DNA from 3 places in the Arthrobacter ginkgonis genome. Region 2 is predicted to be linked to each of the others. Evidence: riboswitches for the same ligand, from Rfam matches in the RefSeq annotation. Region 2 holds a riboswitch; each other region holds the start of a gene.
The links. Region 2 has a riboswitch for S-adenosylmethionine ahead of ABD912_RS04455 (ABC transporter substrate-binding protein). Riboswitches for the same ligand answer to the same signal wherever they lie in the genome.

Region 1 (11,370 bases), on a different contig from region 2:
ATCCCGACCATCGCGAGCGTCTCGCCCAGCGCTGGAATCAGCAGGGCGGGCAGGTCCGCGATCGGGGTGTCCGCCAACGCGGGGACGATAACGGCGGAGGGGAGAATCACACCCACAGCGCTGCCTCCTTCGGGGTGGTGTTCGGGGTGTCGTCCGGGGCGGGTGCCTCCGGTGCGGAGGGGCCGTCAGCCGTGGTCGCATCTGGACGCAGGGCGGCGCGCAGGCCGTGCCGGGCGAAGGCCGTCTCGACGCGGGCCGCGTCGGCGGCCGCGAGGCCGACCGTCGCGTTGCCGGTGCTGGTGCCGTCGATGTTCTGGATGGTGGCAGCGAGCAGGGCCGCGGGCTCGCCCAGGTCCGCCGAGACCCGCTGGAGCCAGTCGGCGGGGACGGTGCGTGAATCGTAGGTGACGTACCAGGCTCGCGAACCGGTTCCGGGCTCGGCCGGGCTCAGCTGCGGCTGCAGGGCGCGGCCCAGCGCGGAGTCGTGGTCGGTCAGCAGGTCCACCAGCCGGCCCTGCTCGATGATCCGGCCCCGGTCCAGCCGGGCCGCGGAATCGGCCACATGCAGGACGGTGTCCATCTCGTGGGTGATGAAGACGACGGCGAGGTCCAGGTCGTCGCGCAGCTGGCGCAGCAGCGACACCACCGAGCGGGTGGTTTCCGGGTCGAGTCCGGAGGTGGCCTCGTCGGAGAGCAGCACGGAGGGACGCAGCGCCAGCGCGCGGGCGATGCCGACGCGCTGGCGCTGCCCGCCGGAGAGTTCGAACGGGTAGTGGTTGGCGCGGTGGGACAGGCCGACGCGCTCCAGCAGCTCGGCCACGCGCGCCTTGGTTTCCGCCGGGGTGACGCCGAGGTATTCCAGCGGCAGCGCCACGTTCTCCGCCGCGGTGCGGCGGGAGAGCAGGCTCGCGGACTGGAAGACGGTGCCGATGCGGCGGCGGGCGACGCGGAGCCTGTGCTCGGGCAGGCCGCTGAGGTCCTCGCCGTTGACGATCACCTGCCCGGAGGTGGGCCGCTCAAGGAGGTTGATGCACTGGGCGAGCGTGCTCTTGCCGGCCCCGGAGGGCCCGACGACGGCGAGGATCTCGCCGCTGGCGACGTCGACATCGAGGTGGTCCAGGACCGTGACGGCGTCGGGGCCGCGGCCGTAGACCTTCGTGAGTTGCTTGAGACTGATCATGGGGATGCTTTCCGGAAGTGGACTGCACGGGGGATCCCGGCCCGGCGGCCCCTAGAGATGGGCAGCACAGGGCAGGGCGGTGCGGGGAAGCGAACTGCGGGCAGGGCCGCTAAGCGCGGGGCAGTTGGGTCCCTGCGTGGCGACGAAGTCGATACGAAAGGGCCGTTCCCCCGCAAAGCGCGGGGCAGCCGGGTCCCTGCGTGGCGACGAAGTCGATACGAAAGGGCCGTTCCCCCGCAAAGCGCGGGGCAGCCGGGTCCCTGCGTGGCGACGAAGTCGACACGAAAGGGTCTGCCCCGCGCGCTAGGCGGGGGACCCTTCCAGGCTGGTGGCCGGGAGCAGGTCGGTGTTGAGCTCGGTGCCGTTCTTGCGGGCCAGGTCCGCCTCCAGTTCGCGAACGATCGGCAGCACGTCGCGGCCGAAGGCGGCGACCTCCTCCTGGAAGTGGAGGTAGGCGGTCAGGAGCAGGTTCACGCCGATCTTCTTGAACTCGATGATGCGTTCGGCGATCTGTTCGGGGGTGCCGATCAGGCCGGTGCGGAACCCGTCGTTGTACTGGATGAGGTCCTCGAAGGTGGAGTCCTCCCACATGCCCTTGCCGTCCTTCGTGGACTGGCCGGCCTCCTTCACGGCGGCGGCGAAGCCCTCGACGGCGGGTCGGTGGGCCTTGGCGATGATCTCGCGCAGGGTTTCGGTGGCCTCGGCCTCGGTGTCGCGGGCGATCACGAACCCGTTGATCCCGAAGCGGGGCTTGGCGGGCGCGGTGCGGGCCCCGGAGGAGGCGGCGGCCAGCACGCCGGAGATGTTGCCCTTGAAGCCCTCCAGGTCGCGGCCGTTGGAGAAGTACCAGTCGGCCGTGCGTCCGGCCGCGGCCTGCGCGGCCGTGGAGTTTCCGCCGAAGAAGATCTCCGGGTGCGCCCGGCCCGGGATGTCCAGCGGGGCGGGGGAGAGGGTGAAGTCGGAGATGTCGTAGTGGCTGCCGTGGAAGGAGAAGTCCTTTTCGGTGAGCAGACCGCGCAGGACGGTGATGAACTCCTCGGTGCGCACGTAGCGTTCGTCGTGCTCCAGCCAGGGCAGGCCGAAGTTGGTGAATTCGTCCTTCAGCCAGCCGGAGACGATGTTCACGGCGGCGCGGCCGTTGGAGATGTGGTCGGCGGTGATCAGCCACTTGGCGAGCACCCCGGGGTGCCACATGCCCGGGTGGACCGCCGCGATGACCTTCAGCCGCTCGGTCGCCCCCAGCAGGCCCAGGGTGAACGCGGTCGCCTCGTGCTGCTTGTCCGCGCCGTAGGACGCGGCGTAGCGGGTCTGGGAGAGCGCGTACTCGAACCCGGCGTCCTCCGCGATGCGGGCCAGCTTCTTGTTGTAGTCGAAGTCCCAGCTGGTGCGCTGCTCGATGGTGGAGACCACCAGGCCCCCGGAGACGTTGGGGACCCAGTAGGCGAACTTCAGCGGCGTCTGCAGGTCGGCCGCGGCGGACACGGGGGTGTTGGTGCTCATGTTCGAATTCCTTGGGGGACGGCGCCGGACGGCGTGGGGCAGTGCGGCGGGGTGCAGGGAATCCCGGACAACGGCGGGCCGCGGCACCGGGGGGAATCCGGGGCCACCACGGCCGAAGAAAAGCTTGCGCTTTCTCCATCGTTTCTGGCGGTAGCACCTTTCCGGCGGAGTCCGGAAGGTTGCTGCGGCGTCAAAGAACCAGATCTCTCAGCCGCTCGGGATGGTCGTTCCAGTATGGGCACAAAGGGCGTAATCATCAAAGAATCTTTTTTCAAATGCTACGAAATATGGAGTTCATCGAACAATCGACAGCTGTTGCCAGAGTTTATCGACAGGTGTTGTCCTGAGCGATCGACATCTGTAGCCCTAGCCTTGGCTCCGTTCCGCGCCCCGGCCGGCACGCGCAAGGGGGGACGACGGCTCGCCGTCGTCCCCCCTTGCTGTGGTTGCCTCGCGTAGTGCGCCCCCGGGATTTTGCTACCTTCCGGGACTACTTGAGGTCCGGGTGCTCCGCGTAGACCTCCTCCAGCAGGGAGGTGTCGAAGAGGTCCTCGACCGTGAGGTCGTAGCCGGCCAGCTTGAGGATTTCCACGTTGTCCGCCATGAGCTTGTCCGACATCGTCATCAGGCCGTTGGCCTCGGTGTCCGCGGTGGAGACGAGCTTGTTCTGCTCCTCGGCCTGGCGGACCTCCTTCTGCATTTCCAGGCCCAGGTCGGACCCGTACTCCTCGACGGCCAGCCGGGCGGACTCCTCGGGGTCGGCCACGGCGTCCTTCCAGCCCTTGATCATCGCGACCAGGAAACCCTTCAGCGCCTCGCGCCGGGTCTCGATGTTCTCCTCGGTGGTGACCAGCGATTCGGCCATGAACGGCAGGCCGTTGTCCGCCAGCGGAAGGTTTTCGACGTCATGGCCGTCGAGCTCCAGGGTGAGGGATTCGTTGGTGATGTAGGCGAAGAAGCCGTCCACCTCGCCGTTGACCAGCGGCTGCGGGTCGTACTGGACCGGAATGACCGTCAGGCTGGACTTCTCGATGCCGTTGACCTCCAGCAGGGCCTCGAACAGGGTCTCGTTGACGCCGGCCTGCACGCCGATCTTCTTGCCCACCAGGTCCTGGGGGGTCTTGATCGGATTGTCGGCCAGCGAGGTGACCGTGAACGGATTCTTCTGGTACTTGGTGCCGATGATCTTCAGCGGGGCGTCGTCCTCCTGGATCACGGGAGCCACCCCGAGCGGGCTGGAGGTGCCCACCAGGGCGCCTCCGGCGAGCACCACGGTTTCGGTGGAGGTGCCGCCGGGACCGCCGGCGACCAGGTTGACCTTGCTGAAGCCAGCGTCCGCGAAGTAGCCCTTTGCGTCGGCGAAGTACTCGCCGGCGAACTCGGCGTTCTTGATCCAGGACAGGTTCATGTCCAGCGTCCCGAGGTCCGCGGCCGCGGAACCGGCGGCGGGGCTTGACGTGGTTGCGGGCGAGCCGCCACCGCAGGCGGTCAGGGCAAGAACGGCCGCCGTGCCGGCGGAGGCCAGCGAGAGGCGCAGCGTGGAACGGCGGGTGGTGACACGGGACGAAACCTTCATGCTTGGTCCTTTGCGAGTTGGATGGAAGCCCGGGGACGGAGGATCCGGGACTACCCTGCCGACGCTACGAACCGGTTGTTTCATCCGAAGATGGGAGGCGTTACTGACGCGTTAACTGGAATCCGTGCCGCGCGGCTCATGGGGCCGGGAAGCCTCGCGGGCGCGGGGCGAGGCGCAGGCCGAGGGTCATGAAACAAAAGTTTTACGCGGCCGAAACGGCACGCCTTCATGCGCTCCGTAACGTGGCCCCAGGACGGTTGCGGCAACCCGCACGTCCGGCCGGGCCGACCGCCCGGCCCGCACCATGGAAGGACCGACCATGACCACCAGCCTTGTCAGCACGCACGTGCTGGACAACGCAACCGGCGCACCTGCGGAAGGCGTCGCCGTCGTGCTCCAGACGCGCGCGGGCGACCGCCTCGCCGCCGCCGTCACGGATGCCGACGGCAGGGCCGCCGATCTCGGCCCGGCCGTGCTGGCCCCCGGCGCCTACCGGCTGGTCTTCGACACCGGCGCCTGGTTTGCGGCCCGCGGGACGGACGCGTTCTTCCCGGAGGTTGCCGTCGCGTTCACCGTCGACGACGCCGCGCACTACCACGTGCCGCTGCTGCTGAGCCCGTTCGCCTATTCGACCTACCGGGGGAGCTAGACCATGGAAAAGATCTTGGACGGGGCCGGCATCATGCAGAAGGACACCACCATCGCCTCCGGGTCCGTGGTGCTTGGCGCCAATCAGTATGGCAAGGCCGAGGTGCGCCTGGTGCGCATCGAGCGGGACACCCCGCGCCATGCGATCACCGACCTGAACGTGACCTCGCTGCTGCGGGGGGACTACGCGGACTGCTATCGCACCGGCGACAACGCCCACGTGCTGGCCACCGACACCCAAAAGAACACCATCTACGCGTTCGCCAAGGAACGCTGGAGCGCCACCGCCGAGGAATTCCTGCTGACCCTGGGCCGCCACTTCGTCGGGACCGTGCCGTGGGCCGCGGGCGGCCGGTGGGACGCCGAGCAGTTCGGCTGGGAACGCATCACCGCCGGCGGCAGTGCGCACGACCACTCCTTCGTGCGCACCGGCCAGGAGGTCCGCACCGCAGCGGTGACCATCGAGGACGGCGTGGAGCACATCGTCGCCGGGCTCAAGGACCTGGTGGTCCTCAAGTCCACCGGCAGCGAGTTCACCGGGTTCCCGCGGGACAAGTACACGACCCTTCCGGAAACCACCGACCGCATCCTCGCCACCTCCGTCACCGCCCGCTGGCGCTACGTTCCGGCCCCCGCCGGCGAACCCGCCCCGGCCGTGGACTACGACGCCACCTTCGCCGCGGTGAAGGCGCTGCTGCTGGAGACCTTCGCCGACACCCACTCCCTGTCCCTGCAGCAGACCATCTTCGCCATCGGCGAGCGGATCCTGAACGAGCTGCCGCAGTTGGCCGAGATCCGTTTCGTGATGCCCAACAAGCACCACTACCTCGCCGACCTGTCCCCGTTCGGCCTGGAGAACCCCAACGAGGTCTTCATCGCCGGGGACCGCCCCTACGGGCTCATGAACACCACCGTCACCCGCGCCGGCCAAGCCGAGGCCCCGGCCGCGTGGGAATTCCTGGGGGGATTCTGCTGATGTCCGCCATCCGCATCGCCGCCGCGAACGTCCTGGTCGAGGGCGCCTTCGTCCCGGCCGAACTGGAGATCGACGGCGGCCGCATCGCCGCGGTCCGCCGCCTTGGGGCGGCGCCCCTTCCGGGTACGACGGCGGCACCGGCCGACGTCGTCGTGCCCGCCTCCACGCTGGTACTGCCCGGCAACGTGGACACCCACGTGCACATCAACGAGCCGGGCCGCACGCAGTGGGAGGGCTTCGCCTCGGCGACCACCGCCGCCGCGCTCGGGGGCACCACCACCGTGGTGGACATGCCGCTGAACAGCATCCCGCCGACCACCACGGTGGAAAACCTGCACGCCAAGCGGGACGCCGCTGCGGGCAAGCTGCGCGTGGACACCGGCTTCTGGGGCGGAATCGTTCCAGGCAACACGGCCAGCCTGCGCCCGCTGTGGGAAGCCGGCGTGTTCGGATTCAAGTGCTTCCTGCTGGACTCCGGCGTGCCCGAGTTCCCGCCCGTGGACCCGGCCCAGCTGCGGGAGGCCATGCGCGAGGTCGCGTCCTTCGGCGGGCTGGTGATCGTGCACGCAGAGGACGCCCGCACCATCGCCGCGGCCCCCGCCCGGGCCTCCGCCGCGTACACGGACTTCGTGCTCTCCCGCCCGGACGCCGCCGAACTGGCGGCGATCGCCGGGCTTATCGACGCCGTGCGGGAGACCGGCTGCCGCACCCACATCCTGCACCTCTCCAGCGCCCGGGCGCTGGAGACGATCTCCGCGGCGAAGGCGGAGGGGCTGCCGCTGACCGTGGAGACCTGCCCGCACTACCTCTGCTTCGACGCCGAGGCGATCCCCGACGGCGCCCCCGAGTTCAAGTGCTGCCCGCCGATCCGCGACGCCGGCAACCGGGACGCGCTCTGGCAGGGGCTGCGGGAGGGGCTGATCGACTGCATCGTCAGCGACCACTCGCCCTCCACCGCCGCGGAGAAGTACCGCGGCGCCCCGGACCTGCAGCAGGCCTGGGGCGGGATCTCCGGGCTGCAGGTGGGCTTCGCCGCCGTCGCGCACCAGGCCAGGACGCGGGGGATCGGGCTGGAGGCGGTCAGCCGCTGGATGTCCGCGGCCCCCGCCGCGCTGGCCGGGCTCGGCGCCAAGGGCGCGATCGAGGCCGGCCGCGACGCCGACCTGGTCTTCTACGACCCCACACTGCCGCACACCGTCAGCGCCGACGCCCTGGCGCACCGCAACCCGCTCTCCGCCTACCACGGGATGGAGATCACCGGGGCGGTCACCGGCACCATGCTGCGCGGCCGCATGCTCTTCGGGCCGGATGGGGGAGCACCCTCCGCGGCGGGCGGCGACGCCGGCACGAAGGCCGGCCTGGCCGTGACCGGCGGCTTCCTGGCCGGGCCGGGGGCGGTGCGCGCCGGGGGACCGGGCTGGGCCCTTCCCCGCGGTGCCGCCTCCGCCAGCGCCGGCCTGGCCTCCGCGGGCGCGGGACCGGGGGCCGGCACCGCCGCGGGCGAGGGCGGGGCCTGAGATGGGGGACCTGCCAGCAGCCTGCCGGCCATGGCTTGCCGCCGGGACGCCGTTCGCGGTCGCGACCATCACCCGCACCGGAGGATCGACGCCCCGCCCCGTCGGCACGTCCATGGCGGTGGGCCCGGACGGGAGGGTCGTCGGCTCCCTCAGCGGCGGCTGCGTGGAGGGCGAGGTCCTGCTGGCCTGCCTGGACACCCTCCAGGACGGGCGGGAACGGCGCGCCACCTACGGATACAGCGACGACGACGCGTTCGCCGCCGGACTGACCTGCGGCGGGGAACTGGAGGTCCTCATCCGCAGGGTGGAGTCCGAGGAGCAGGCGCTTCTGGCTCTCGGCGGACCCGCCGACCGCGCCGCGCCGCGCCTGCTGGCGTTCGGCTCCAACGACTTCGCCGCCGCGCTGGTGCGCCAGGGGGCGCTGCTGGGCTACCGGACCACGCTGTGCGACGCCCGCGCCGCCTTCACCACGCCCGAACGCTTCCCGGAGGCGGACGACGTCGTCCTCGCCTGGCCGCACGAGTACCTCGCCGCCGAACACGCCGCCGGCCGGATCGACGAACGCACCGTGCTGTGCGTGCTGACCCACGACGCGAAGTTCGACCTCCCGCTGATCGAACTCGCCCTCTCCCTGCCCGTCGCCTACATCGGCGCCATGGGCTCGCGGCGCACCCACGACCAGCGCGCCGCCGCGCTCACCGTCCGCGGCATGCCCGCCGAAACGCTGGCCCGCCTGCGCTCGCCGATCGGGCTGGACCTCGGGGCCCTGAGTCCGGCGGAGGTGGCCGTGTCCATCGCCGCGGAAATCATCGCCGCCCGCACCGGACGCCTCGGCGCTGGGTCCGCCGGCGCGGCCGCGGTGCGGTCCCTGGCCGCCACCGGCGGGCCCATCCACGACCCGGACGCCACCGGTACCCCGCGGTGCCGCGACCTTGCACCCGCGGACACCCTTTCACCGGAAGACAGCACGGAGGCAGCGTGAGCACCGAAATCACCGGTTCCCGAACCACGGGCACCCAGGCACCTGGCACTCCAACCCCGGGCACCCCAACCGCCGGAGACCCGGGCAGCGGATCCGACTACGCGGGCATGACCGTCAACGGGGCGAGCGTGGCCGCCGAACCCCGCCCCGGCCAGTGCCTGCGCACCTTCCTGCGCGAGGCCGGCAACACCGGGGTCAAAAAGGGCTGCGACGGCGGCGACTGCGGAGCCTGCACCGTCCACGTCGACGGTGTCCCCGTGCACAGCTGCATCTACCCGGCCCTGCGCGCCGAGGGCCGCGAGGTCACCACCATCGAGGGCCTGGCGGCCGCGCAGGGGTGCGGCCCGGAGCGGAACGGGTCGGGACTGCACCCGATGCAGGAGCGGTTCATGGCCGCCCAAGGCTTCCAGTGCGGCTTCTGCACCGCCGGCATGGTCATGACGGCGGCCACCTTCACCGAGGAACAGCGGCAGGACCTGCCCCGGAACCTCAAGGGCAACCTCTGCCGCTGCACCGGCTACCGCTCCATCGCCGACTCGATCTGCGGGGCCACCCGCACCGGCTCCATCCACGCCGACCCCATCCATGTGGAGCCCGGCGGCCGGGCCGGATCCAACGCCGCGGCCCCCGCCGCCCGGCGCATCGTGACCGGCCAGGAACGCTACGCGCTGGACCTGCTGCAGGGCGACATCCCGCTCCCCGCCCCCGGCGCGCAGCCCGTGGAGGCCCCCACCGCTGACGCGGACACCGCCGGCGCGAACTCCCACGGCACGGACTCCCGCTGCACCCCGGCGGAGGAACTGCCCGGGCGCATCCCGGGCCTGCTGCACATGAAGCTGCTGCGCTCGCCCCACGCCCATGCCCGGATCCTCGGGATCGACACCGCGGCGGCCCTCGCCGTGGATGGCGTCGTCGCCGTGTTCACCCACGCGGACGTGCCGGACCTGCTCTATTCCACCGCCCAGCACGAACTCGTCGCCGACGACCCGCAGGACACCAGGCTGCTGGAAGACACGGTGCGCTTCGTTGGCCAGCGCGTGGCCGCCGTCGTCGCCACCTCGGTGGCCGCCGCCGAGGCGGGCGTCCGCGCCGTCCGGGTCACCTACGGGATCCTCGAACCGGTGCTGGACCCCGAAACGGCGATGCACGCCCCGGCCCTGCACGGGGACAAGGACGGCAGGGCTGCCGGCATTGCCGACCCCGTCCGCAACCTGGTCGCCGAGCTGCACAGCCACGTCGGCGACGTCGAGGCCGGATTCGCGGACGCCGCCGTCGTCTACGAGGGCACCTTCCACACCCAGCGCGTCCAGCACACCAGCCTCGAAACCCATGCCGCCACCGGCTGGATCGACGCGGCCGGGCGGCTGGTGGTGCGCTCCAGCACCCAGGTCCCGTTCCTGGCCCGGCGCACGCTGTGCCGGCTCTTCGGGCTGGGGGAGGACGCGGTGCGCGTCCTCGCCCCGCGGGTGGGGGGCGGGTTCGGCGGCAAGCAGGAGGTGTTCACCGAGGACATCGTCGCGCTGGCCGTGCTGCGGCTGGGCCGGCCCGTGCAGCTCGAGCACACACGCACCGAGCAGTTCACCTCCACCTCGGTCCGCCACCCGATGCGGATGCGGGTGCGCGTGGGCGCCACCGCCGACGGGCGCCTGACCGGCATCGAACTGGACCTGCTCTCCAACACCGGCGCCTACGGCAACCACGGCCCCGGCGTGATGTTCCACGGCACCGGCGAGTGCATCGCCGTCTACAACTGCCCCAACAAGAAGGTCGATGCCCGCGCCGTCTACACCACCACCGTTCCGTCGGGGGCGTTCCGCGGCTACGGGCTAAGCCAGAGCGTGTTCGCCATCGAATCCGCGATGGACGAACTGGCCCGCCGGCTGGGCCTGGACCCGCTGGAGTTCCGGCGGATCAACGCCGTCCGCGAAGGCGATCCGATGATCTCCACCAACCCGGTGCCGGCCGCCGACGTCGAATTCGGCAGCTACGGGCTGGACCAGTGCCTGGACCTGGTGGCGGGCGCGCTCGAGCGCGGGGCCGAGCGCGAGGCGCGGATGCCGGTCCCCTTCGGGGAGGAGAATCCGGAGGGCGACTGGTTGGAGGGCGACTGGGCGGTCGGCACCGGCACGGCGCTGTCCATGATCGACTCGGTCCCGCCCAACGGGCACTTCGGGGACGCAACGGTGTCCCTGCTGCCCGACGGCACGTACGTGGTGAAGGTCGGCACCGCCGAGTTCGGCAACGGCACCACCACCGTCCACGCCCAGATCGCCGCCACCGCGCTGGGCACCACCGCGGGCCGGGTGCGGATCCTGCAGTCGGACACCGACCTGGTGGCCCACGACACCGGCGCCTACGGTTCCGCGGGAACCATGGTGGCCGGGCGTGCGGTGCTCATCGCCGCCACAGGCCTGGCGGGGAAGATCGCGGCGCTGGCCTCGGAGATGGCCGGCGGGGCCGTTCCGCACGTGTCCGCCCCGCAGTTGGGGCCCGACGGCGTCCGGTGCGCCGGCGCGGACCTGACCTGGGCGCAGCTCGCCGCCGCGGCCGCCGGACGCGGGATCGCGCTGGAGGCGCACGGGCACTGGGCCGGCACCCCGCGCTCGGTCGCGTTCAACGTGCAGGGCTTCCGCGTGGCCGTGAACCGGGCCACCGGGGAGCTGCGCATCCTGCAAAGCGTGCAGGCCGCCGACGCCGGGTTCGTCATCAATCCGCTGCAGTGCCGCGGGCAGGTGGAGGGCGGGGTGGCCCAAGCGCTCGGCTCGGCGCTGTACGAGGAAGTGGTGCTGGACGACGCCGGAGCGGTGGTCTCCGACATCCTCCGCCAGTACCACATCCCCACCTTCGCGGACGTGCCGCGTACCGAGGTCTACTTCGCCTCCACCACGGACCGGTTGGGGCCGCTGGGTGCCAAATCGATGAGCGAAAGCCCCTACAACCCCGTCGCCCCGGCCCTGGCCAACGCGATCCGCGACGCGGTGGGCGTGCGCC
Region 2 (11,370 bases):
CGCGGACAGGTCGGGGGCGGCGGAGGACGCGGCCTCCGAGTTGGCGGCAGCGACGGCGTCGAGCACCTCCTGGCGCTGGATCCGGACGCCCGGAGGGGCCTCGATGCCGAGCTTCACCACGTCGCCGCGCACCTCGACGACCTTCACGACGATGTCAGGCCCGAGTGCGATCTGTTCGCCGGCCTTGCGGGTGAGAACAAGCATCGTCCGAGTCTACCGCCCGCTATGCCTGGGCGGTTTCCCGCTCGGTGGCCGCGGCGGAGTGCTCCGTGAACGCCCCGCGGTACCGGGCCGCGGGGTGGCTGGCCTCCAGTAGCGGCCCCCGGACGAAGACCTTCTCCCGCAGCGTGCCCGGCGCGTACTCGGTCTGCGCCAAGCCGCGGCGGCGCAACTCCGGAAGCACACCGTCGATGAAGTCGGTGTAGGACCCCGGGAGGATCTGGTTCATCACGTTGACGCCGTCCATGCCGGCGTCCTGCCAGCGTTCGAGCTCGTCGACGATCTGCTCCGGCGTGCCGGCGATCTGCTGGGCCTTGGCCCGGTAGCGGGCCAGGTCCCCGATCGTGGGCTTCCCGCCGGGCACTGCGGCGATCGCGGCCTCCAGCACGCCGCGCGCACCCTCGGTCTCCAGCTCGCCCAGCGGCGTATCCAAATCGAGTCCACCCAGGTCGACGCCGATGCCGCCGCCGATGTGGGCGATGATCGCGTGCGGGTCCAGGTACTCGTCGTATTCGGCCTCCTTGCGACGCACCTCCTCCTCGGTGCTGCCGATCACGAAGGACAGTCCGGCAAAGACCTTGACGTCGCCCGGCGAGCGCCCGGCCTCCGACTCCAGGGCGCGCAGCTGGCCCACCTGCTTGCGGACGTAGTCGGTGTGTGGCGCGAACAGGAACGTGGCCTCGGCGTTGGCGGCCGCGAAGGACCGTCCACGGGTGGAGCTGCCGGCTTGGAAGAGGAACGGCGTGCGCTGCGGGCTGGGGATCGCCAGGTGCGGGCCCTCGATGGAGTAGCGCTTGCCGCGGTGGTGGATCTTGTTGACCTTGGCCGGGTCGGCAAAGATCCCGCCCTGCTTGTCGGCGAGCACGGCGCCGTCCTCCCAGGAGCCCTCCCACAGCTTGTAGGCGGCCTCCATGTACTCGTCCGCCCAGTCGTAGCGGTCATCATGGGCGGTCAGCCCTTCCGCGCCGAAGTTGCGGTGCGAGTTCTCCAGCACGCTGGTGACGACGTTCCACGCGACCCGGCCGCCGGAGATGTGGTCCAGGGTGGAGAGCTGGCGGGCCAGCTGGTAGGGCTCCGACTGGATGATCGAGCTCGTCATCGCCAGCCCGATGTCCCTCGTGGTGGCCGAGAGCGCGGACAGCAGCACCAGCGGATCGTGTGAGGGAACCTGCATGCCCTTGCGCACCAGGGAGGCCCAGCCGCCCTCGTGGTCGCCGTAGAGGCCCACCACGTCGGCGAAGAACATCGCGTCGAACTTCGCGTCCTCGAGTTGGCGGGCGAGGTCGGTCCACAGCGACAGCTCGTGGAAGCGGTGCTGCTGCGCCTCCGGGTGGCGCCATTGGCCGCCGAGGATGTGGCTGGAGGTGTTCATCAGGAACGCGCTGAGCAGCAGGCGCGGCCGGGTGTCGAAGGTTCCCATCTAGCGCACCTCGTTCGTTGCGGAGTTGTCGGCGCCCGCGGCGTGGGCGGGTGCCGCGGGGGCGTCGCCGATGCTGTTCAGGCCCTGCGGAATGGTCCCGTTGACGTGGTAGTCGCCGACCGCGCGGGCCTTGAACACCACCGGGTTGTGGGTGGCCACGGTGCGCGCGTTGCGCCAGTGCCGGTCCAACGCCTTGCCGCGGGAGGTGGAGGAGGCCCCGGTGACGTCGAACAGCGCGCCGGCGGCGTCGAGCACCAGCTGCGGGACAGTCACGTGGGCGCTCTGCACGCCGAGCTCCGCGCGGAGGAAGGCGGCGGTGGCGTCCAGCCCCAGGTCCGGGTCGACGGCGGCGTCGAGGTCGCGGGCCGCGGCCACGACGATGGCCTCGGCGGCGTAGACGCCGGCCGCGATCTGGCCGACCCGCTCCTGAATCAGCGGATCGTCGCGGAACAGGGCCCCGGACCCGGTGTTGAAGGTGCGGGTGCGGTCCCGGACCAGCGTGGAGGCGTCGTGCAGCGCCGCGCGTCCGATGCCCGCCAGGACCGAGAGCAGCGCCAGCTGGAAGAAGGCGGGCTCCAGGGTGCTGGAGACCTTGCGCTGGATGATGTCCGCCGCGTCGACCACGACGTCGTCGAACACCGCCGTCCCGGTTCCGGTGAGCGGCTGGCCGAAGCCGTCCCAGTCGTCGACGATCGTCACGGCCGGGTCCTCCACGGGCACCAGCGCGTACTGGCGGCCCTCGACGCCCTCGGTGCTGGCCATCACCACCACCCAGTCGGCGAAGATGCTGCCGGTGGTGTAGAACTTCTCGCCCTTCAGCAGCCAGCGGCCGCCCTCCAGGCTGAGCTTGGTCCGGGTGGTACCCAGCGCGTTGCCGGAGCGCTCGGTGGCGGCGTTGCCGAAGATCTCGCCGCCCAGCACGCGCGGGAACCAGCGGTCCCGGAAGTCGCGCGGCTGCAGGGCGATGGTCTCGACGAAGGAGAAGTGCGAGCGCAGCAGGTGCGAGACGTTGGAGTCGGCCTCGGCCAGTTCGACCAGCAGCCGGAAGAGGTGCTCGTGGCTCACCGCCTCGCCGCCGTGTTCGGCGGGGACCCGCAGCGCCGTGAAGCCCGCCTCCTTGAGCCAGGCCACCTGCTCGAAGGGCAGGATCCTCTTGGCCTCCCGCTCGAACGCGCCTTCGGCGATGCGCCCGAAGACGGGCCGGAAGCGGGCCGCGAGCCGGGCGTAGCGTGCCTCGTCGCTGAGTTCCCGAATGGGGGTGGAGGTCATGGCCTGCCTTTCCTGGGCTGGTCGGTGGGGCTAGCGGGCTGCGAGTTCGCGCAGTCGGTGGCCGGGGTTCGATTCGAGCAACAGCGAGGTGTACTCGCTTTGCGGGTTCGCGAACACCCTGTCGGTGGGTCCGGTTTCCACGAGCTTGCCCCGGCGCATGACGCCGACGTCGTGGGAGATGCGCTCCACCACGTGCAGGTCGTGGGAGATGAACAGGTAGGACAGGCCCAGCCGGCTCTGCAGGTCCTCGAGCAGCTCGAGGACCTGCGCTTGGGTGAGCACGTCGAGGGCGGAGAGCGCCTCGTCAAGGACCAGGGTCCGTGCACCGAGGGCGAGGGCGCGCGCGATCGCGACGCGCTGCCGCTGGCCCCCGGACAGTTCCCTGGGACGCAGGCCGGCGAGCCGGGAGGGCAGGTTGACCTGCTCCAGCAGCTCGGCGACGCGGGCGCGGCGGGCGGCTCGCGAACCGATCCGGTAGTTCACCAGCGGTTCGGCGACGATGTCCGTGATGTCCAGCCGGGGATCCAGGGCGGAGTCGGGGTTCTGGTAGACCAGCTGCAGGCTCCGCCACAGCTCGCGCTTGGCGGCGCCGCGCACCGCGGTGACGTCCTCGCCGGCGATGCGGACCTGGCCGGCGTCGGCGTCAAGCAGCCGCATGACCATCCGGGCCGTGGTGGACTTCCCGGAGCCGGACTCCCCCACCAGCGCGAAGGTGGTTCCGGGGCGCACCGCAAAGGAGACCCCGTCGACGGCGAGGTGTTCCGCGGCGCCGCGGCCGAAGGCCTTGGTCAGCCCGACGGCCTCGATGGCGGGCACCGGGGCGTTCTCCGCCACCGGGGCGGCGTCCTGCGCCGGGGCGGCCGGGACCGCCGGGGCGGCTTCGGCCAGCAGTTCCACGGTGTAGGGGTGATCGGGCGCGGCGAGGATGTCGGCGACCGGCCGGTCCTCGCGGATCCGCCCGGACTGCATGACCACGATCCGGTCGGCCAGATCGGTGGCCACGGCGAGATCGTGCGTCACGAAGACCACCGCGGTCCCGTGGTCCCGGGCCAGCCGCCCGAACACCTCCAGCACCGTACGCTGCACGGTGACGTCCAGCGCGGACGTCGGTTCGTCGGCGATCAGCAGCCGCGGGCCGAGGCTGAACGCGATGGCGATCAGGACGCGCTGCTTCAAGCCGCCCGAGAGTTCATGGGGGTACTGCTTCAGCCGCTCGCGGGGGCGGTCGATGCCCACGAGTTCAAGCAGCCGGACCACTTCCTCGCGCAGTTCGGCCCGGGAGCGCCGCCGCCCGTCGGGGTGCAGCCGGAACGTCTCGGCGACCTGCGACTCGATGGTCTTCACCGGGTCCAGCGAGGCGCCGGGATCCTGCGGCACCATGCCGATGCTGCGGCCGCGGACCTGCTCGTACTGCCTTTCGCTGAGGGCCAGCAGGTCCTTGCCCTCGAAGCGGATCGCGCCGGAAGGGATCTGCGCACTCTCCGGCAGCAGGCCGATGATCGCCTTGGCCAGCGTGGACTTCCCGGAACCGGATTCGCCCACGAGGGCGACGATCTCCCCGGGCTTGAGGGTCAGGTCCAGCGCGTCGGCGGCGACGACGGCGTCGTCGGACCGGCCGTAGCGGATGGTCAGGCCCTTCACCTCGAGGAGGGCGCTGGCCGCGGGCAGGGCACTGGCCCCGGAGGGGGTGCCGGAGGCGGGTGTGGCGGTCATGGTGGGCTCCTGATGGAACGGAAGGCTAGATGCGGAAGAGTTTCTGGAGTTGCCGGCCGAGCCCGGCCAGCAGCACGACGGCGGCGACGATCACCAGGCCGGGGAGGCTGGTCAGCCACCAGGCGGTGGCGAGGTACTGCCGGCCTTCGGCGATGAGCAGCCCCCATTCCGGCGTCGGCGGCGGGGAGCCGAAGCCGAGGAAGCCGAGTCCGGAAATTGCCAGGATGGCGGCCCCCAGGTCCACGGCCAGAAGGGCCAGGACCGGCCCGCAGGCGTTGGGCAGGATGTGCTTCCGGACCACCGAGAGGTAGGTTCCGCCGTTGAGGAAGGCCGCCTCGACGTAGTCCAGGCTCCGTACGCGCAGGACCTCGGACCGGACCACGCGGGCGAACGAGGCGATCGAGGCGATTCCGACGCCGACGCCCAGCGAGATGGGCCCCGGCGCGAAGGCCGTCACGATGATCAGCGAGACCAGGAAGCCGGGGACCGCGAGCAGGACGTCCACCAGCCGCATGGTCGCCGCGTCGGCCACACGCCCGGCGGTGGCGGCCAGCAGTCCCAGCCCCGTGCCGGCCACGAGCCCGATCAGGACGGCGAGGCCGGCGGTGAGCATGGTCTGCGAGGTCCCGTGGACGACGCGGGCATAGACGTCGCGGCCCAGGTGGTCGGTTCCGAACCAATGGGTGGCGTTGGGCCCCTGGAACTTCTCGCTGGGCACGCCCAGCGTCGGGTCGTAGCCGGTGAAGGCCCCCGGCAGCAGGGCCCAACCCACGACCAGCAGCAGCGGCAGCGCCGTGAGCCACAGCCAAGGGGAACGCAGGATCGACGCGCGGGTCTTGCCCGGGCTCCCCAGGCCCGGAACGCCGGCCTGCCCTGCGGGGGTGGCGGCGGCCGGCGCGGCGGTCGGCAGAGCCGCGGATTCGTCGAGAATGACGCTCATGGGTCAGCTCCGTTCGGTTTCAGGCGGCCAGGGCGCGCGGTGCGCCGTGGATGCCGCTCTTCAGGATCCGCGGATCGAGCAGAGGGTAGACGAGGTCGACCATCAGGTTGACCGCGACGAACGCCGTAGCGGTCAGCAGGACCAGGCCCTGGACCAGCGGCACGTCCTGGGCAGTGACTGCCTGGAGCACCACCTGACCGAGCCCCGACCGCGCGAACACGGTCTCGGTGATGACCGATCCGGCCAGCAGGGTGCCAACGGTGATGCCGCTAATGGTCATCGCCGGGGCCGCGGCGTTCTTCAACGCGTGCCGGTAGAAGATCCAGGCCGGCGACGCGCCCTTGGCCCGCAGCACGTCGATGAACGGCTGCGCGTACACGTGGTCGAGGCTCTTGAGCAGCACCTGGGCGATCGGGGCCGAGACGTGGACCGCCAACACCAGGACGGGAACCGCCAGCGAGGCGAACGAGCCGTCCGGGAAGAGCGACATGACGCCCAGCTGGATGGACAGCACCTGCAGCAGAACCAGGCCCAGCCAGAACACCGGCACCGCGGCGAACAGCGGCGGCAGGTTGAGGATGAGGCGCTTCAGCCAGCCCTGTCGGGCCAGGGTCGCGGCCGCGGCCAGGGCCACGGCCAGGACCACGGCGGCCACGAAGGCGCTGGCCGCGAGGGCCAGGGTGGAGCCGATGACCGAGCCGATGCGCTCGGCCACCGGCTGCCCCGATGCCAGCGAGTAGCCGACGTCCCCGCGCGGCAGCCCGGCGAGCTGGGCCAGGTACTGCACGATCAGGGGCTGGTCGTAGCCATACTGCGCCTTCATCGCCGCGATCGTCGCCGGGTCTGCGGCCGCATCCGCGGACAGGAAGATCGTTACCGGATCGTTCGGCAGCAGCTGCACGGCCAGGAAGACCAGCGTGTAGGCGAGCCAGACGACCAGGAGCGCCTGCCCGACGCGCCGTGCGATGTAGGCGGCCATGAGGGTTACTCCCCGGTCTTCCAGGCGCCCTGGAAGATGGGCGCGGTGCCCGAGGTGAACTCGACGTGGGCGTCCGCGTTGCCGCCGTAGACCTGGACCTCGTCCCACAGCACCAGCGACAGGGCCTGGTCGACCACGAGCTGGCGCTGCTCCTCGGCGACGAGTTCGAGGTGCTCCTCCTCCGAGGTGGCGGAGCGCTCCTTCTTGAACAGGGCATTCAGCTCGGTGTCGGCGTTCAGCGTCTGGGTGTTGGTCGCCGGGCCGAAGACCGGGCCGAGGCCGCCGTAGGCAAACTGGCGCGTGCCGAAGAACTCGATGTTGGGGTCGATCATCGCGGTGGCGAGGAAGGTGTTGTCGGCGGCCCGGTTGACGAGCTTGACGCCGATCTCGCGCCACTGCTGCTCGATCAGCTCGAAGGCCGGCTTGATCACCACGGAGTTGTTGGACGAGGTCACCGTGACCTCGAGCTTCTTCCCGTCCTTCTCGCGGACGCCGTCGGCGCCCGCGGTCCAGCCTGCCTCGTCCAGCAGCTGCTTGGACCGCTCCGGATCGTAGGCGAGCTCCTCGGACAGGTCGACGAAGCCAACAGCCGCGTGGTTCAGCACCGAGCCGGCCATGGTGTAGCTGTCGGAGAGCACGGTGTCCTTGATGGACTGGCGGTCGATGCCGGACTGCAGGGCCTGGCGCACCTTGGCGTCCTCCAGCTTGCCGCTGCCGATGCGCACGGCTGCCATGTTGGCGGTGAGGTCGATGCCCTTGGCGGGCAGCACCTGGTCCCCGCTGCCTTCGACGGCCGCTTCATCGGCCGGCTGGAGCCCGCGGACCAGGTCCACCTGGCCGGACTGGATGGCTCCGGCGCGGTGGGCGACCTCCGGGAGGTATTTCACGACGAGCTTGTCCAGGTAGGGAGCGCCCTGGTTGTCGGCGGTCTCCGGGGCCCAGGCGTAGTCGGCCCGCTTCGCGAAGGTGACCTCCTCGTCCTTCTTCTCGGACTCGAAGACGAACGGACCGGAGCCCACGATCTTGGAGATCGCCGACTGGCCGGCGTTGTCCAGTTCGAGGGTCGCCGGGGAAACGAGGCCGGCGGTGACGGACGAGGTGGCGCGCAGGAAGTTGGCGTCCGGGCTCTCCAGCGTCACCTTGACCTGGTTGTCGCCGACCACCTTGGAGGACTTGTAGGCGGAGAAGTCCACGTTCGGCTGGATTTGGGCGGACTCGATGCCGTTGCCCAGCGCGTCAAGGTTGGCCTTGACGGCCGCGGCGTCCAGCGGCGTCCCGTCGCTGAAGGTCACCCCGTCGCGGATGGTGAAGGTGAATTCGGTCTGCGCCTCGTTGGCGGTGAACTTGCTGGCGATCCATCCGACCAGTTCGCCGCGCTCCGCGTCGTAGTAGGTCAGCCGGTCCAGCACGCTGTTGAGCACGTTGGCCTTCTCGTAGAAGCGGGCCGCCTGGGTCTGCCAGGTGTTGATGGGAGTGACCTCGGCGAAGACGAACGTCCCGCCCTGGACCGGCTCTCCGGCGGGCGCGCTTCCGGAGGCCGCGGGGCCGGCCGTGCCGGTGGAGCAGCCGGCCAGGGCGAGGGAAGCGACCCCAAGCAGGGCGAGCAGGCGGACGCTACGTTCCGCCTTCCGGGACGGGCGGTTCTGTGTGCGCTGTGTGGGTTCCATGGCGGATCCTCTCGGTCGTGACCGAGGAACGCCAAGACACGTCAGGGAACCGCGGCCGGGCACGTGGCCGGCCGGCGGGGACATGGGAGCTTGGCAATCTCCATCGGTCCTGGCGTTAGCACCGCTTCCCCGAAGGGTGGTTGCTGCGACGTCATCGAGCCAGGTCTCTCAGCCGCTCTGGATGGTGTGTGGGTGGCCCGGGAATCTTCCGGACGCCAGTAAGTCTGTTGCAGGATCTTCGACGCGGCCAAGCGCGGGGCCGCTTCCGCGAAACAAATGGACACATGCCGGCCGCGAGCCATCGCAATTGTTCATAAACGCGTCATAGGACGCCTTGTGACGCGCACGCTGCAGCGCGTTTGCCCTCGGTCCCCTAAATGCCCTAGTCCCGGCCGGGGGCGAGTTCCCCGTTGCCGGCCAGCAGGATCGGCAGGCCCAGTTCGGCGGGGGTGTGCGGGGTGGCCGTGCCCTTCTCCCCCACCACCACGATGCCGCCGACCGGTCCGGCCCCGCACAGGCCCTCGACCCAGGCCCGGGTGTCCTCCGGCTTGCGCCCGGCGTCCACCACGGCCCAGATGGCATCCGCCGGCACCCGGCCCACCATGCTTTGAGCGAGCGCGTCCCAGCGGCTGCCCAGCCCCAGCGCCACCACCAGGGGACCCGGCGCGCGCAGGCTGGCCGCTTCTCCGCCCCAGCGCGGCAGGTTCTCCGTGCGCAGCACCCCGTAGGTGCACACGCCCTCCAGCGCCGTGGCCCTGGACAGCAGCTTGGCCCCGCGCAAGGCATCATCGCGAACGCCGGCCAGCAGCAGGATCTGCCCCGGGCCGGGCAGCTTGGACCCGCCCACTTCCCGCTCCAGGCCCGCCAGCAGGCGGTCGAACTCCGGGGCCACGGTAGACACCGGCGGGGCGGCCACACCGCCCGGCGCCCCATCCGGCACGACGCCGGAAACCGCGCCGTCCCCGGCGTCGGCCGCGTCCAGCAGGGCCGCCAGGGCGCCGGGGCTGACCGGGCCACCGGGGCGCATGTGGCCAGGCAGCCGGACATCCGCCGCAGGGTCCCCGGCCACCGGGGACGCGAGGACCGCCGAGGACGCCGGGCCGGGCACGGCGGTGACCTCGAAATAGCGGCTGGCGAAGAACCCGCCGAGTCCGCCGCGGGTGATCCGCTCCGCCGAGACGATGCGCATGTCCGGTCCCAGCGCCGCGGCCGCCGCCCTCCGGGCGCCCTCCAGCGTCTTGTCCCTAAACCTTGATGGCGTCTGCAAGGTTCACCACCCCCACGGTGTCGATGCGCGCGGCCGCGGCCGTCGCTTCCTGGTAGTTGAGCACGGGCAGATCGGCGTGCGGCAGCACCAGCCGGCGCACCGCCGGGCGCAGCGCCGGCGCGCACACCAGCACGGGCCGCCGGTCCGCCGCCGCGGCGCGGTCCAGGGCCACCCGCAGCGACTGGGTCAGCGCGTCCAGCCGCTGCGGCTCCAGCAGGATCTGGGTGCCCGCGTCGGCCGGGCGCAACCCCTCCAGCATGAGCTGTTCGGCCCGCGGCTCGAACGTGATGACCGTCAGCACGCCCTCGCGCACGTAGGGTGCCACGACCGCCGGGCCCAGCCCGGCGCGGGCGGACTCCACCAGCGGCTCCGGGTCGGTGGAGGCGCGGGCGCGCAGGGTGAGCGCCTCGTAGATGCGGGCGAGGTCGTTGATGGGGACCTGCTCGGCGAGCAGGCCCTGGAGCACCCGCTGGACCTCGGCCAGGGTGAGCAGGTTCGGGACCAGCTCCTCCACCGCGGACGGGCTCTCCTCCTTCAGCGCCTCGTTGAGCGCGCGCACGTCCTCGCGGGAGAGCAGCCGCGCGGCGTTGCGGGAGACGACGTCGGACAGGTGCGTCATCAGCACCGACACCCGGTCGATCACCGTGCAGCCGGCCAGTTCGGCGCTGTAGCGCAGCTCGGTGGGCACCCACTTGCCGTCCAGGCCGAACACCGGGTCCACTGTGGCGGTGCCGGGCAGGTTGCCCAGGTTGCCGCCCAGGGCCAGCAGCATGCCCGCCGGCAGCGTGCCGGAGGCGGCCTCCACGCCGGCCACCCGGATCGAGTAGGTTCCCGGGGGCAGCTCCACGCTGTCGCGGGTGCGCACCGGCGGGATCACCATGCCGATCTCCAGCGCCATCTTCCGGCGCAGCGACTTCACCCGGCCCAGCAGGTCGTCGCTGGCACCGGTGACCAGGCCCACCAGGTCGGTGGCCAGCAGCACCTCCAGCGCCGGCACGCGCATCTGTTCCATGAGTTCGCGGGCCGGGTCCTGGGCGGGGGCGGCGGCGACCTCGGCCGCCGCGGTTTGGGCGCTGAGGGCCTCCGCAGCGTCGCGTTTGGTGACCGAGCGCGCCATCACCACCAGCAGCACGGCGGCCCCGAGGAACACCAGGATCGGCATGCCCGGGATCATCCCCATGACCGCGGCGCCGGCGGCCGCGATGTAGAGCGCCCGGCTGGACTGGGTCAGCTGCCGGGAAGCGGAGGAGGCCATGTCCTCCTCCGCCGCGGAGCGGGTGACGATCATGCCGGTGGCCACCGCCATCAGCAGGGCCGGAATCTGCGTGACCAGCCCGTCGCCGATGGTCAGCAGCGCGTAGGTGTTCAGCGCCTCGCCGATCGCCAGCCCGTTCTGGATCATGCCGATCGCCACGCCGCCGACCAGGTTCACGATGATGATGACCAGACCCGCGATCGCGTCGCCCTTGACGAACTTGGAGGCGCCGTCCATGGCGCCGTAGAAGTCCGCCTCCGCGGAGACCTCGGCGCGGCGCTCGCGGGCCTGCACGTCGGTGATCAGGCCGGCGTTCAGGTCCGCGTCGATGGCCATCTGCTTGCCCGGCATGGCGTCGAGGGTGAAGCGCGCACCGACCTCGGCCACGCGCTCGGCGCCCTTGGTGACCACCACGAACTGGATGACCACCAGGATCAGGAACACCACGATGCCGATGATCAGCGACCCGCCCACGGCAACCTGCCCGAACGCGTCGATCACCTGCCCCGCGTGCGCCTCGCCCAGCACCAGGCGGGTGGAGGCGACGTTCAGGCCCAGCCGGAACATCGTGGCGACCAGCAGCACCGAGGGGAACACGGAGAAGTCCAGCGGCTTCTTCGTGAAGATGCTGGTCAGCAGGA
Region 3 (6,900 bases), on a different contig from region 2:
GACCCTCGCCGCCTACCGTTTCGGCGGCTCCCACACCTCGCTTCGCTCGGTGCGGGACCCTCGCCGCCTACACTTAGCCTTGATGCGGGAGATGCTGGAGACGATCGGTCCGGCCCTGGAGATGGTCGGCTGGGCCGCTGGCGTGCCCGCAATCGCCCTGCTGGTGACGGCGTGGATCCTGCGCCGGCACTACCGCCACTGGCGCCCCTCCCCCGCGGAGGTCCGCATCCTGGAAGGCCAGCCCTGCGCCGTATGGACCGCCCCGGACGGGACCGCGGTCTCCGGCCTGCTCACCGGCGACGCCGCACCCCCGGGCAGCACGATCACCATCTACCACCAGGACCCGGACTGGCACGTCTGGCTCACCCACGAGCCCCCGGACCGCTCGCGCCCCATCCGCACCGCTGGGTGGGTGCTGCTCGCCGTTGCGGTGTTGGCCAACGTCGTGGGCCTGGCCGCCGCCCTCATGCCCCATCCTCCCGTGACCTAAACCGCGCCAACCTGGTCCGCGCCAACCCAGTCCTCGCCAACCTAGTCCGCGCCGGGCGGCGCATCGGCGGCGACTGCCAACTGGATCAGGGCCGCCTGCCGCGGCACGGCGGGATCGAGGCCGGTGAGCTGCGTGAAGCGGCGCAACCGGTTCAGCACGGTGTTGCGGTGGCAGTAAAGCGCGGCTGCGGTGTCGGTGACGGACCCGTTCCCGGCGAACACCCGCACGGCTTCCAGGAGATTCTCCCGGTCGTGCCGGGCCAGGCCCTCGAGCGGGGCCAGCCGTTCGCGGGCAAAGGATTCGGCCACCGGTCCCAGCCGGAGCGCCATCAGCCGGTCCCAGGAGCGGTCGAGGGTCGCGGCCGCGGCCGCCGATTCGACCAGCCGTCCCAGCTCGCAGGCCACGGTCCACATCGCCGGCAGCTGGTCCACTCCGCGGGCCGGCGGCGAGATGCCCGCGGGCATGGCCGCAAGCGCCGCCACCAGCTTCGGATCGAGCCCGGCCGAGGCGTCGATGATGCAGAACTCGATGCCGTCCAGGGTGTCCAGCGGCGTGCCGGGCAGGTGCTCGGTCATCAGGTCACGGAAGCGCCGGGCGTGGTCGGGGCACCCGGCGGCCACCACGAAGGTCCCGTCGATCCGCAGTCCCAGCGCGTCGGCGGCCTCGGCGCGAAGCCGGGCGTCGCCGGTGCCGGCCAGCAGGTGCCGCAGGAGGAAGGCGCGCTCCAGTTCCACCTCGCGGTTGGTCCGGGCCACCTCGTCCATGTAGCCGGCATGGACGTTGACGGTGTGTGTCTCCACGGTTTCCCAGATGGCCACCACTTCGGCGGAGAACTCCGCCCTGTCCGCGTCGTCCACGTAGGCGCCCATCGCCTCCCACAGGAAGCGGAAATCCATCCGGACCGCGCGCAGGAGCGAATCCAGCGGCACGCCTTGGGTCGCACGGCGCCTGCCCACCTCCGCGGACACCCGCGCCAGTTCCTCGGCGGTCGACTCTCCGGCGATCAGCCGGAACACCGTGCCCAGCATCTGCCGGGCCGTCCGGTACAGCTCCTCGTCCCCGACCACCGTGGTGAGGTAGCCCGGCAGGCGCCGAACCTCGGCCACGTACCGCTGCGAGATGGCGTCCAGGTCGGCCAGGCAGAGCAGCGCCACGCGCCGGCTCATCGCGTCCGGATTGTGCATCCACACATCCTATGGCCCGCATCGGCTGCGTTCATCGATTGCCGGGGCGGTCCTGGACCCTCGAAAATTGACGGAGACCCGGCGGCCGGTTGGCCCGCCGTCGACCTATCCACCCCGCCGTCGGCCTATCCGAGCTGCCCCGCCCGCTTGGTCCCCGGTGGAGATTCACACAGCGCGGGGCGCCCCGCGACCTCCACTCCGGCCCGGAAACCCCCAAGGAAAGACACCATGCCCCTGGACCCCCGTCACGCCCGCGCGATCCTCGACGCCGTCGACGCGAACTTCGACGCCCAACTCGCCTTCACCCAGGACCTGGTCCGCCACCCGTCCCTGCGCAACCAGGAATCCTCGGCGCAGGACTTCCTCTACGAAGCGATGGCCGCCCGGCGGCTGGAGATGGACCGCTGGGAGCTCGATCCCGCGGACCTCGCCACGTACCCCGGCGCCGGCGCGGTCGCCGTCCCCTACACGGACATGACCAACGTCGTGGGAACCTACACCCCGGCCCTCGAAGACCTGGAGCGGGAAGAGGGGCGCTCGCTGATCCTCAACGGCCACGTCGACGTGGTCCCGGAGGGCCCCCTTGCGGAGTGGAGCCGGTCCCCGTGGGACGCGGCCATCGTCGACGGCTGGCTCTACGGGCGCGGCAGCGGCGACATGAAGGCCGGGCTCGCGGCCAACCTCTTCGCCTTCGACGCCGTCCTCGCGGCGGGGCTGGTCCCCCAGGGCAGGATCCACTTCCAGTCCGTGGTGGAGGAGGAATGCACGGGCAACGGGTCGCTGGCGGCCCTGCAGCGCGGCTACACCGCCGATGCCGTGATCATCCCGGAGCCGGAGGAGAACATGCTGGTCCGCGCCAATGTCGGGGTGATCTGGTTCAAGGTCCGCGTCCGGGGCAACCCCACCCACCCGCGGGAAATGACCAAGGGCTTCAACGCCATCGATGCGGCGCACACCGTCATGGCACGGCTGCGCGAGCTGGAGCGGGCCTGGAACGCGGAGAAGTCCTCCCACCGGTACTTCGAGGACCTGGAGCACCCCATCAACTTCAACCTCGGCGGCATCCAGGGAGGGGACTGGCCCTCCAGCGTGCCGGCGTGGTGCGAGCTGGACGTGCGGATCGCCCTGTACCCGGGCATGGGCGCCGACGAGGCCTGGGGCCACATCCAGGAGTGCCTCGGGCGGATCGACCAAGACGAGTTGGGCAACCCGATTTCCACCGCGGCCACCCGCACCGGGTTCTACTCGGAGGGCTACGTGCTGGAGGAGGGAAGCGACGCGGAGGAGGTCCTGCGCACGTCCCACCGGGCCGCCTTCGGCGAGGAACTGCAGACATTCACCACCCCCGGGTACCTCGACGGCCGCGTGTTCGCGCTCTACGCGGGCATCCCGGCGCTGGTGTACGGGCCGGTGTCCGAGGCCATCCACGGCTACGACGAGCGGGTCGAGCTCGAATCCGTGCGCCGGGTGACCAAGTCGATCGCCCTGTTCATCGCCGAATGGTGTGGCGTCGCCGAGCAGGCGCAGTTGGCCGGGGCCACTTCCGCGGGCCACGGCGAAGCCGGCCTCTGATCCCGGCACCGCCTGGGACCGGTGCCATACGGGCCGGAAACGTACGACGGCGGCACTGTACCTTCCGCGCGGAAGGTGCAGTGCCGCCGTCGTACCGGTGGGTTTTCCGCTACTGCCCGGTGACGGCCGGCTGCAGGCGGAAGGCCGCACCGCGGTGGGCCTCGGGAAGCTTGTCGCCCTTGCCGAACAGCTTGTGGCGCAGCGTGCCCTCGACGTATTCGGTCGGGTAGGCGCCGAGCTTCTGCAGTTCGGGGACGATGAACTCGACGATGTCCTCGAAGGTGCCCGGGGTGATCGCGTAGGCCAGGTTGAAGCCGTCGACGTCGGTCTCCTCGACCCAGTCGATGAGCTCGCGGGCCACCTCTTCGGCCGAGCCGACGGTGATCGGGCCGAAGCCGCCGACGCCGACCCACTCGGCTAGCTGGCGCACGGTCCACGGCTTGCCCTCATCGCCGGAGGCCTTCTGGAAGGTGGCGACGGAGGACTGGATGGCGTTGGACTTCACGTCGCCGATGGGCTCGTCCGGGTTGAAGGTGGACAGGTCAACGCCCATCCAGCCGGAGATCAGCGCCAGCGCGCCCTGGATGTCCGCGTAGGACTTGTACTCCTCGAACTTGGCCCGGGCGGTGGCGTTGTCGGCACCGGTCACCACGGTCTGCATCGTGTAGATGCGGATGTCGTAGCGGCCGCGGCCGGCGGCCTCCGCGGCGTCGCGGATCCTGGCCACGGTCTCCTTCAGCAGCTCCTTGGTGGGGCAGGTGACGAAGACGGCCTCGGCGTTCGTGGCGGCGAACTTCATGCCGCGCGGGGAGGCGCCGGCCTGGAAGATCACCGGGGTGCGCTGCGGGCTCGGCTCCGTGATGGCGATGCCCGGGACCTTGAAGTACTTGCCCTCGTGGTTGATCTCGTGGACCTTGGACTGGTCGGTGAAGACGCCGGACTCCACGTCCCGGACCACGGCGTCGTCCTCCCACGAGCCCTCGAGGAGCTTGTAGACGACCTCCAGGTACTCGTCGGCATGGTTGTAGCGCTCGTCGTGCTCCATCTGGTCTTCCTGGCCCATGTTGCGCGCGGCGGAGGGCAGGTAGCCGGTGACGACGTTCCAGCCGACGCGGCCGTTGGTCAGGTGGTCCAGCGTGGCCAGCCGGCGGGAGAACGGGTAGGGGTGCTCGTAGGCGGTGCCGGCGGTGACGCCGAAGCCAAGGTGCTCGGTGACGGCCGCCATGGCGGAGACCAGCATGAACGGGTCGTTGACCGGGACCTGGGCGGCGGTGCGGAGCGGAACCTCGTTGGTGCCGCCGAAGACGTCGTAGGTGCCCAGCACGTCGGCGATGAAGAGACCATCGAAGAGGCCCTTTTCCAGCACCTTGGCCAGGTGCGTCCAGTAGCCGATGGTGTTGTAGTCCGCGGACTTGTCCTGCGGATGGCGCCAGAGGCCCGGGGACTGGTGGCCCACGCAGTTCATGTCGAAGGCGTTGAAGCGGACGTGGCGGCGCTGCGGGACCTCGGGGCTGTTCCCTGTCACGGTGGTTCCTTCCGAAAGTGGCGGGCAATCCGTGGAGCCTGCACCGTCACGCACCTGCGGCCCGTCGGGCGCACGCGGGTGCGCGTGTCCGGTGTTTCCGGGGCTCAGGTGAATCGGGGATTCTCCATCGGTTCTGGCATTAGCACCGTCCCCGAAGGGTGGTTGCTGCGACGTCGACAAGCCAGGTCTCTCGGCCGCTCTGGATGGGTGCCGCCGGAAAACCGGACCGGCAACTCCATCCATGGAACCGCACTTCCTTCGACGCCTCAACCCGCGGGCGACTCATGGCGAAACAATTGGCCCGGTACGGGCGTGTCGCCTTCCGTTTATTCAAGGAGCCATCCCGCAAAGCGCGGGGCAGCAGGGTCCCTGCAAGAGAGCGGCCAGGGGTCCCCGCGCGCTAGGCCTGGGCGGCGTCCCCGACGGCGTCGAACTTGCGCGGGGCGGCCCCGTTGACCTCGTAGTCCCCGACGATCCGGGCCTTGTACATGGCCGGGTTGTGGGTGGCGACCGTGCGGGCGTTGCGCCAGTGCCGGTCCAGGTTGCACCCGCGGGCGGTCGAGGAGGCCCCGAGTCCGTCGAAGAGTTTGGTCGCCGCGGCCAGGACGATCGGCTGCACCGCCGCCTGCGCGCGGTTCGCGGCCAGTTCGCAGACCGCGTACTGCTCGGCGGGGGTCAGTCCGGGGGCGGCGATCACCGACTCGAGTTCCGCCACCGCGGCCAGGACCACGGCGTCCACGGTGAACGCCGACGCGGAGATCTCCCCCACCAGCTGCAGCACCTGCGGATCGTGGCGCGGGGACGCCCCGGTGCCGGTGCTGAAGGCGCGGGTGCGCTGCTGGACCGCGTTGCGGGCGTCGGCGAGCACCGCGCGGGAAATCCCGGCCTGCACGGCCAGCAGCACCAGCTGGAACACCGCCGATTCCGGGTGCACCACCAGGTCGGAGGGGGTCAGCAGGGTGTCCACCGGCACGTCGCGGAAGGTGGTGGAGCCGGTGCCGGTCAGCTGCTGCCCGAAGCCGTCCCAGTCGTCGAAGATCCGCACCCCCGAGTGCTGGGTGGGCACGACGGCGATGTGCCGGCCGGCCACGCCGGGCAGTTCCGCGGCCACGGCCACCCAGTCCGCGAAGATCGTCCCCGTGCAGTAGTACTTCTCCCCCGAGACCAGCCAGCCGCCGTCGCGCTCGCGCAGCACCGTGTTCAGCCGGCCCAGCGCGTTGCCGCCGCGTTCCGTGTAGGCGTTGCCGACCAGCTGCCCGGAGACGAAGCGGTCGAACCAGCGGCGGCGCTCCGCGCCGTCCTCCAGCAGCAGGATGGACTCGACGAAGCCGACGTGGGAGCGCAGCAGGTGGGCCACCTGCGAATCCGCCTCGGCCAGCTCGATCAGCAGCCGGAAGGTGTCGCTGAGCGAGGCCCCGTAGCCGCCGTCCGTGGCGGGCACGCGCACGGCGCCGAAGCGGACCTGGTTCAGCCAGGCGACCGGCTCGTACGGCAGGACGCGGCCGGCGTCGCGCTCGCGCGCGCCCTCGGCGATGCGCGCAAAAACGGGACGGAAGACCTCGGCGAGCTCGTCGTAGCCGCCGTCCGCGGGCACGCCGGGGGTGATCTTGATCAGGTGGCGGGGCGGAAGCGGGGCGCGGTGGGCGTCCAGGTCCACGGCGTCGAGGTCGGCGGCACCCAGGTCTCCCCCGTCCACGTGCACCGCGTCGAAGCTGGTGGCGTCGAAGCCCGTGGCATCGAAACTTCCCGCGTCGAAGGCGTCCTTGGCAAACCGGGTGGCGTCGTCATGGACCGCGTTGGGCTGGATCGCCTGGGTGGGGGCAGCAGGGGCCGGGGTTGCCTTGGCGCGGGCTCCATTGACTTGGATCCCATTGACACGGGCAGAGGCGGACGACAGGGACACGAGAATCACACTCCATCGGTTCTGGCGTGAGCACCTTCCGCCCGGATGCCGGGAAGGGGTTGCTGCGGCGTCATGGAGCCAGATCTCTCGGCCGCTCTGGATGGTTATGCACCATTGTTGTCACACGGATCCACGTCACGCCAAGTCCCCCCGCGTCACACCGCGTCACGTGCGGATCGAATTTTCTTTTATGCGGAGCCTTCTTTGGGGCTTCCGGCGCGGGAAT

Region 1: another riboswitch for S-adenosylmethionine. It lies ahead of sfnG (dimethylsulfone monooxygenase SfnG); the one in region 2 lies ahead of ABD912_RS04455 (ABC transporter substrate-binding protein).
Region 3: another riboswitch for S-adenosylmethionine. It lies ahead of ABD912_RS02205 (LLM class flavin-dependent oxidoreductase); the one in region 2 lies ahead of ABD912_RS04455 (ABC transporter substrate-binding protein).

The regions. Positions count from the first base shown of each region.
Region 1 covers NZ_BAABEO010000023.1:157,672-169,041, forward strand. Annotated here, with positions in the region: gene ABD912_RS16925 (methionine ABC transporter permease) at 1-116, opposite strand, end outside; gene ABD912_RS16930 (methionine ABC transporter ATP-binding protein) at 107-1,180, opposite strand; gene sfnG (dimethylsulfone monooxygenase SfnG) at 1,484-2,680, opposite strand; SAM riboswitch class I at 2,813-2,907, opposite strand; gene ABD912_RS16940 (ABC transporter substrate-binding protein) at 3,171-4,256, opposite strand; gene uraH (hydroxyisourate hydrolase) at 4,576-4,905, shown strand; gene pucL (factor-independent urate hydroxylase) at 4,909-5,880, shown strand; gene allB (allantoinase AllB) at 5,880-7,397, shown strand; gene ABD912_RS16960 (XdhC family protein) at 7,399-8,379, shown strand; gene ABD912_RS16965 (molybdopterin-dependent oxidoreductase) at 8,487-11,370, shown strand, end outside.
Region 2 covers NZ_BAABEO010000008.1:419,369-430,738, forward strand. Annotated here, with positions in the region: gene ABD912_RS04425 (carbon storage regulator) at 1-204, opposite strand, end outside; gene ABD912_RS04430 (LLM class flavin-dependent oxidoreductase) at 224-1,639, opposite strand; gene ABD912_RS04435 (acyl-CoA dehydrogenase family protein) at 1,640-2,908, opposite strand; gene ABD912_RS04440 (ABC transporter ATP-binding protein) at 2,939-4,621, opposite strand; gene ABD912_RS04445 (ABC transporter permease) at 4,647-5,561, opposite strand; gene ABD912_RS04450 (ABC transporter permease) at 5,581-6,540, opposite strand; gene ABD912_RS04455 (ABC transporter substrate-binding protein) at 6,546-8,207, opposite strand; SAM riboswitch class I at 8,305-8,395, opposite strand; gene ABD912_RS04460 (hypothetical protein) at 8,590-9,396, opposite strand; gene ABD912_RS04465 (flagellar biosynthesis protein FlhA) at 9,452-11,370, opposite strand, start outside.
Region 3 covers NZ_BAABEO010000006.1:149,262-156,161, reverse strand. Annotated here, with positions in the region: gene ABD912_RS02220 (hypothetical protein) at 83-490, shown strand; gene ABD912_RS02215 (PucR family transcriptional regulator) at 532-1,674, opposite strand; gene ABD912_RS02210 (ArgE/DapE family deacylase) at 1,903-3,246, shown strand; gene ABD912_RS02205 (LLM class flavin-dependent oxidoreductase) at 3,356-4,771, opposite strand; SAM riboswitch class I at 4,893-4,981, opposite strand; gene ABD912_RS02200 (acyl-CoA dehydrogenase family protein) at 5,172-6,674, opposite strand; SAM riboswitch class I at 6,684-6,781, opposite strand.